One region of the Sporosarcina sp. Y1009 genome, then DNA from elsewhere that is predicted to be linked to it. Evidence: riboswitches for the same ligand, from Rfam matches in the RefSeq annotation. Region 1 holds a riboswitch; the other holds the start of a gene.
The links. A riboswitch is a leader RNA that binds a small molecule or an ion and turns the genes downstream of it on or off. The one in region 1 is predicted to bind cyclic di-GMP.

Region 1 (4,126 bases):
TGCCCATCGGCTAATAGATTAATAGTTACAGACTCTGTACCTGGCCCTATCCAGACTTTGCTTACATCAATATTTAGCTGAGAGGGGGTATACGTATTCGTAACCGTCAATCCATCCAATGATTTAACATAGTTGATCGGCACGGTTTCTTCATCTACCGTGTACACATATTTCCGACCATAAGGATCATATTCGCGAATTTCTTCCCAAGTATGCATCCACGCAGGACTTTCACTTCCATTTAACACTTGCGAGTGCTTCAACTGAATCGCTTCATCTTCTACTTGTGCCATAAGTTGAAGGGTAATTGCCGGTTTATTCTCCGGTCCGCCAACCCAAACTTTATTGCCTGTTATATCTACTTTAGGGATAGTAAATATAAGATTCCCTTTAATGTCATGTCCCCCACCTATACCTTTTACAGAAAAAGAATACTTACCGCTATCATCCAAATTCAGGTCAGCTAGATTAAACTTAAATACTGTCCAGTGTGAGTCGCCTGTATTCCCTTTCAATCCATCTGGTTCATACTCCATATTGTCTACAAAAATAGATACCCAAGAATTGTATTGGTCCATATTTTCCGTTTGGACACCATTTAGAATCATATGTTCAAGCGCATGCGTCGCTTTTATAGCTGCATATACAGTATCCCCATTCGCCCAAACTAATTCTGATAGTGTGTGCGCATTTGTCGAAACACCTTCAATTTTTGAAGGGACTACAATCGCATTTGGATCAATCGTGTAATGTCCCGGGGTAGCAATCGCCATTGGCATAATGGCTCCTAAATTCTTCTCAATTGCTTCATCATCTACTTGCGCCTCTTCAGTTTCCGCTATCGCCGATTCATCCTCTGTTTCCGGCTGAATATACGTATGTGTCACTGTGTAATTTTCAATCGTTGTTTCATAGCCTACGACTTCCGAACTTGTTAAACCATACTTGTTTAACGAACCATCCTTGTCGTACTTGCTTAGTCCATCAAACAAATAGGATGTTCCTCCATTCGCAAGTGTCGCCGTCTTAACTTGTTCACCGGTTTGTGTGTTTACTAGAGACAATATGATAGATGGTGGATTGTCAGCTTCTGGAACATTGACCCATAGATTCGAAACCAAAATCTCCGTTTTCTCATCTATAACTGGTTCAGCGGGTTCCGTCTCCTCAACTTCCGGTTCTTCAACTTCTTCGATCGAATCCTCTAACTCCTCCGTTGCTTGTGACGTGTCAACAGATTTTTCGCCTTCTTTAGCAATTGCCTGCAGCGATGGTAAAACCATTGATAGAATAATCATCCCTATCAATAGCAAAACGGATGACCGTTTTAAAACCATGGATATAATCCCTCCTTTTCTTTAATTTCCAAACGACAAAAACCCGGTCGCAAGTAGATTCGCGACCGGACTGTCATAGCAACTATGCCTTAGACTCCAAAGTTTTGCGCCCTTTAATTTCTTAAAGTTTGCCTAGTATTCTATGATAAAACAAGGACTTTTGATGCGGTGGCATTGGTATTACCTTTAGCATATAGAACAAAAACTGCATCCGCTACTGACGAACGTCAGTAATTTCAGTTGATTGTGTATATTCTATGTAAAAAGAATATTTTTATAGTTTTTGGGATGTTATCAATAAAAAATGCTACGCAAACAATTGTCATTGACAATCATTTGCATAGCATGAATGAAATTAATTATTATCCGCAAAAACTTTCATTGCCCCCTGCATGAATACAGCAAGTCCTTCACCAAACTGGTCGATGTTTTTTGTAAATCGCTCGTCAGCAACATACATTTCACCTAGTCCAGCGAAAGCTTCTAGTGAATAGTTGCCCATCTTGTTCAAAAAAGTGTACCATCCCTCAATCCGCGTTTGCGCTTCTTTCGATGCTGGATCTGTATGGCGGATTTCAGCTAAACTGAAGTAAATCCGGTTCATTTCCTCACCAATCTCCGGGCCAAACTGTGCGACCTTTTTGTTCGACTCATTAACCGCTTTATCACCCCACCTGTCCCTAGCTTCCTGTTCGTATGGGTTTTTGCTAAAATCGAATCCTTGAAATTTCTCCTCTTTGGACATCCTGACCTCTCCTTTCTCATGGCGAATTGTTTTCTCAATCGTAGCGATCATTTCATCCAATTGCTGTCGTTTAGCAAGGAGCATATCCCGTTGCATGTCGAAAGCTTCCTGGCGATCAAACGATGGACTTGAAAGCAATTCTTTTATTTTCTTTAGAGAGAAGCCGAGTTCACGAAAGAATAGTATTTGCTGTAAGGTTGCTAAGTTTTCTTCGGAATAAATCCGATAGCCCGCTTCCGTCAAATCATCTGGAACGAGCAAGCCGATGTCGTTGTAATGATGGAGAGTGCGCACACTTACTCCTGTCAACTGCGATACTTCTTTCACTTTCATCGTGTGTTGGCCTCCCTTCATCACTAACAATAAACTATGACGTAACGTGAGAGTCAAGGATGAATTTATTATAGGTTTAAAGTCGATACCCTCTACTTCTTCAACCAAAAAAAGAAAATCATCGTATATGCGAGTTTTTCTTCTTTTGAAATATGGTTACCAAAACGGATATAACTGTGAACCGCCTCGGCTTCAAATGCAGGATGCAAGGCATAAGGAAAACGGCCGAATCGGTATTGGGCTGCCATTTTACCGTTGTCGTCTACGACATCGATATCGCCGGCTGTATTTTTCGCTGCAAGCTCCCGCCAAACCCGATCATTTTCATGAAATAAAGTTCCCTTACTTTTAAGGATTGATTTCGTAAGCCATTGCTCAAAATAACCAATCCTTTTTCCGTCCCTGCTATGTAGTGTTAAGAGAAAACGGTTTCCGTTATTCCACAAGGTAAATGACGCTAACAGTTCATCTTTCATATCAAGAATGTCATACGTAGCGGGGATTATAAAACCTTCCGATAGAAATTTAATCGCAGTTAATTTACGCGCAAAAGGTCTGCGCTTTGTAGGAATGATATGAAATAATGAAACGCCTTTTGCATCGACGTTATGCATTGTCGGATAAAAAGACGGCATCCACTGCATGATTAACTCATCGATGTTTTCAAACTGGACGTCACTCTCGCTATCAGCCATTGTTTGATCACTAAGGTTCTGCTGCGCATTGTTGAAAAACAGTCCTGAAATCAATAAAGAAATTGTGGCAATTCCTGAAACAATAAGCGTTTCTCCATTCACCACAAAACTTTCGAACCAAAAAAAATAATACACAATCGCATAGACTGCTGTAATGCCGCCTCCGATAAATGAAACAATTGACGTCTTCCGGTAAATTTCTTTCAATCCTGCTCACCTCACCCATTTTGCACAGCCTGATGTATCAATCGATTTTACGGGTTTTAATTCTTAAGAAACTAAATTTCGTTTCGGACAATAGAATGGCACAAAGGATAAGTACTGCGCCAATACCCATTCTGAGCGTCAATACTTCGCTTAATATCGCGACTGAAAATACCATTCCCCAAAATGCTTCGGTCGATAGAATGATGGCAGCTTTCGTGTCTGAAATATATTTTTGTGCAATGGTTTGAAGTAAATAGGCGATTGTCGTTGAAAATATTCCTAGATAAATCAATGGATATAACCCAGCTGGCTCAAACGAAAATGTAGTCTCACCTTTCGATAACACGACAATTATTCCAATAACAGCCGCAACTACCATTTGAATGAATGTTAGTAATACCGGGTCTTCGTCCTCGACGAATTTAGCCGTGTAAAATATATGAAAAGCAAACGCAAATGCACAGCAAACTGTTAAGAAATCCCCAAGATTTATTTCAAAAGATAATTGAAGTGATAATACTGCGACGCCAATGACAGCCAATATCGCACCGCCTAATTCAAATCCATTCATACTTCTTTTATAAATTAAAAACCCAATAAAGGGCACGATCACAACGTTAATTGCGGTCAGGAAAGCGTTTTTAGACGGCGTTGTAAATTGTAAGCCCACCGTTTGGAGAACGAATGCCGTGTATAAGATGCATCCTAAAATTGCCCCATTAATGAGCGTCTTTTTCTTGATTCCTTTTAGTTTACGATTGAAAATCAGACATAAAATGATTGCGCCTATTAAAAATCGTCCCGACAAT
Region 2 (4,126 bases), on a different contig from region 1:
AATCGGGCTTGGTCTCAGCAATTTCCTCCGCAACCATTGAGCCCTTATTCGTATAACCATCCATAAACCCAGCCACTTTTAACCCACGATACTGCTCTTTCGCTTTCTTCATAGCATTCTCAGCCACACCAGGTTTCGCCCCGGAAAAGTAAACCGTCTTCCCATGCCGATTCGCATACGCTAAAAAATCATGCATCAACTCATAACCCGGTAACTTTTCAGTGAGAGGAGTCCCCAAAATTTTAGAAGCAATGATCACACCAATCCCATCCGCCAACACATAATCTGCAGATTGAATAACCTCATGATAAGAAGTGGACTCCTTCGTCATCATAATAATCTCCGGATTAGCCGTAACAAAAAACAAATTCTTAACCGGCGCCTCAAAATGCGCATCTATATCTCTTAATAACTCCACTTTATTTATATTCGCAATCGGAATATCCAATATCCTAACCTTATCCATCTAGAAGAATCTCCTTCAAAAACAAAGTATAACTCCATATAGTTATACCATAATCCACCACTCAAAATCGACAAAACCTAGTCGATATATGTTCATAGACTCAATTTCATAATTACTTAAAGCAATCTATTGTTTATAGAAATATATAATACCATAGGATACATTCTAATTTTTTTGATTGGAACGGAAGGCGGCCCGCCCCACAGGAAAGCGTCCGCCTGGAGTGGAAATCAACACACCAGTTACACACCAGTTACACATCCCAGTTTCAACCTCACTAATTCACAACATACCGCACTAACCCCTTAACATTCGCATACAAAGCCGCATGCGTCCGGTCCGCCAAATTCAACTTCGCCAACACCTGACTCACATGCTTCTTAACCGTATACTCCGTAATATACAACTTCATCGAAATCTCCTTATTCGAATGACCCATCCCCAACTCAAGCAAAACCTCTTTTTCCTTCGGTGTCAACTGCTCAAACTGACCATCCACCCGAAGCGGCTTACGTAAATCTATCAATAAATCCATAACACCTGGATCATAATACTTCCGACCGCCAGCCACCACCCGAAGCGCATGAACCAGCTCCTCAGGCAACGCCTCCTTCAAAACATACCCATCCACACCCATTGCCTTCGCACGCTTAAAATCAGCCTCATCTGTAGAAGAGGTAAGAACAACAAACTTACAATCTAATTTCAATAGAAGCGCCTCCGCGATTAAATCCAAACCAGACTCAAACCCCAACCGTAGATCAATCAAAGCCAAATCAGGTTTTTGAGTCCTAAACAGCGCCATCGCCTCTCTATAATTCATAGCTTCTCCAATGACTTCTATGCCTTCCAAAGTCAGTATGGTCTTTAACCCTTTTCGAACTAACGGGTGATCATCAATGATAAGAACTTTCATATTATCCGATTACCTCCATCGTTACTTTCGTAGTATTGGGAATCGCTACATTCACTTCAGTACCGCCTTGAAGTCTTCTAGTTATCGAGAACGTACCGTCAAATGACCGGACAATTTTCTGCATATTGTGGAGGCCAATCCCTTTAACTTTCAAATTTTTCAGCGCATGAATACCAATCCCGTCATCCTGAATAACCAATACAGACTTTCCCTCAAGAAATTCTAATCTCACAACGATAACCCGACATTCTCCGTGCCGAACCGCATTCCCACAAGCTTCACTTATTATTTGAAAAATCCCTTGTTTTAACTCAGCAGGTATCGTAATCTCGTCTCCTATAAGTTGGTAGTCAATACGAATATCATAAAGTCGAGCAAAGTCATCTAAATAACTCTTTATGCGATTGAAAAATGGTTTCTCTTCTTTTTTAATAGAACTCAAACGATAAATCGCAGACCTAAGCTCTTTAATCGTTAAGGTGGCAGACTGTGAAAGAAATTTATACTCCTCATCTAATTCTTCTTTGGATAAAATGCTGTTATTAGCTTGTAAACCGTGAAGCGAATACACAATGCCAAACAATCTTTGCGACACACTGTCATGAATTTCATTGGCAATCCGATTTTGCTCCTCGATAATCATCGTTTGCGCAATCATTCGGTCCAAATATATTCTTTCAAGCATAATTTCACCAAGATCACTTAGAAATTCAAACTTTTTTATAAATAGGGAAGGGAGATCATCCATACTAGTAGCTGTAATCTGAACACCCAAAACACCAATCTTCTTGGACGATCTAATGACTCGCATTAAATAGATATCAGAATCTATCATGCATATGAACGACTCTCGCTGACCACGAATCGTAACCCATTCTTTCTTAAGACTCCATTCAAGATTTGGATTTTGAGAAGAAGTAGAAAGATAACTAGTCACACGATCTACATTAGTAATCCAAACAAAAGTAGCCTCTAGCTGCATGAATGTCAGCAAAGATGTCATCATTTCATCAGCAAGTTGCTGCGGACTATGCTTGGATGAAAAATTCCCCAAAAGGTGGTCAAGAGACATTATATGTTTAAGCGTCTCTTCATATGCCAAATTGGCCGCAATTAGTTCATGATTCTTAACGAAAAGCGCATCATGCTTATCGCTTAAATCCGAGCGATCTTTTAGTATTAAAAATAAACTCACGAGTAATGTGACCAGAAAACTAACAAGAAAAATCTGTATGTCTGAAAAAAGAGTGCTATAAAAAAGAACTAATGAGATAGATAGTAAAAGTGCAGTCAAAGAAATAAACCGCCTCAATAAGCCACCCCCGCCTATCGTAATAAAAGCCCAGCTAAATAGGACGAAAATCCTAAATTAGCCAGGCCGGTTGCACCAGTCACTCCGTACGCCCAAGGTGCCCAAATACAGGACGTACATCACAGTTTCCACACTTAATATTCAATTGTTTAACTCATTATACCCTAAGTAATTTCAGGTTTATGTCAGTTCATGACACGAGTTCAGTTCTAATTTTGTCGAATAAACTAAGATTCGTCTCATTACTAAGACCCATATCCTGTCCAGGTAAGTATTGCCTATCTAGTGTTCTCTTATTCGGGAATAAATTAAAAAAAGGAAGAATTGATGGACACACCATCAATTCTCCCGTTCAGTATAAAATCATATCAATCTAATTTCCATCTTCAGCTCCATTCGAAGTTGAAATTCCTTTCATTTGTTCAAGAGCCTGTTCGTAAATCGCATCAAGTGTAGCCGTGGTATAGAAAAGTAGACTTTCGATACCTCTTCCCGATAAGTGGATATTCGTCCTCAATAATTTTGAAATTTTGACAATAACCCACACTTTTCCAGCCGTCCCGAAAAACAAGGGTTACATAAAAATCAGGTACTCGAATAAGGCATAATTCAAGTTCACCGACAACTTCTACTAAATGTTCCATTTTTTAGAAAAAAACATAATCTGATAGGAATCTGCTATACTATTATTTAGCAGATTAGTGAAACAATACATCGACCTAAACGTCTGATATAACAAAGGAATATAGAAGAATTGAGTTGAGACGATGAAAAATAAACGAACGATGATCAAAGGAATTATACTAGTAGCACTGGTTATGGTATTGACCGGTTTGTTATTTCAACTTGACAAGACCAAAACCGCATCAAATCCAATCACACTGCCAGAATCATTTGATGAAATTGCTTTTGAAAGCATGAAAATCAATCCAGACTTAATTAAAGAAGAAATAGAAGAAGAAACGACCGACGAAATCGAAGAAGAAGAAGAAGAAACAACCATCCCGGTCGCACCAGAACCAGATTTATCCTCCACAATTGCAAATGCAAAATCTTATGTCTACACAATCGACTCCGATTTACAACAAGGCTCAGGTTTTCTATTTAATACAAAAGGGGATATCGTCACAAACGCCCACGTAGCAAAAGACGCGGGGTACATAACCGTTACGAACAGTAACGGCCAACAACTTAACGGCGTCGTCATCGGAATTTCCGACACAACCGACATTGCACTCATCCGTGTTCCAGACCTGGCAGGGAAAGAACCAATGGCCATGGAAACAGGAAAAGTCAACGTCGGCACAAAAGTCTTTGCCTTAGGAAGTCCAGAGAATATTGCCAATACGTCAACAGAAGGCACGATTACTGGATTCGGAAAAAGCTTCTTCGACGACTATGAATACAATAACTTATACGAAATGAACGCAAA

Region 2: another riboswitch for cyclic di-GMP. It lies ahead of AC25Y1_RS04940 (sensor histidine kinase); the one in region 1 lies ahead of AC25Y1_RS18180 (Cna B-type domain-containing protein).

Annotation. Positions count from the first base shown of each region.
Region 1 covers NZ_JBYHFO010000024.1:5,102-9,227, reverse strand. Annotated here, with positions in the region: gene AC25Y1_RS18180 (Cna B-type domain-containing protein) at 1-1,337, opposite strand, end outside; cyclic di-GMP riboswitch class I at 1,395-1,480, opposite strand; gene AC25Y1_RS18175 (MerR family transcriptional regulator) at 1,693-2,436, opposite strand; gene AC25Y1_RS18170 (hypothetical protein) at 2,508-3,317, opposite strand; gene AC25Y1_RS18165 (DMT family transporter) at 3,355-4,126, opposite strand, start outside.
Region 2 covers NZ_JBYHFO010000003.1:85,446-89,571, forward strand. Annotated here, with positions in the region: gene AC25Y1_RS04930 (WecB/TagA/CpsF family glycosyltransferase) at 1-466, opposite strand, end outside; gene AC25Y1_RS04935 (response regulator) at 744-1,382, opposite strand; gene AC25Y1_RS04940 (sensor histidine kinase) at 1,384-2,676, opposite strand; cyclic di-GMP riboswitch class II at 2,750-2,833, opposite strand; gene AC25Y1_RS04945 (hypothetical protein) at 3,068-3,211, opposite strand; gene AC25Y1_RS04950 (S1C family serine protease) at 3,462-4,126, shown strand, end outside.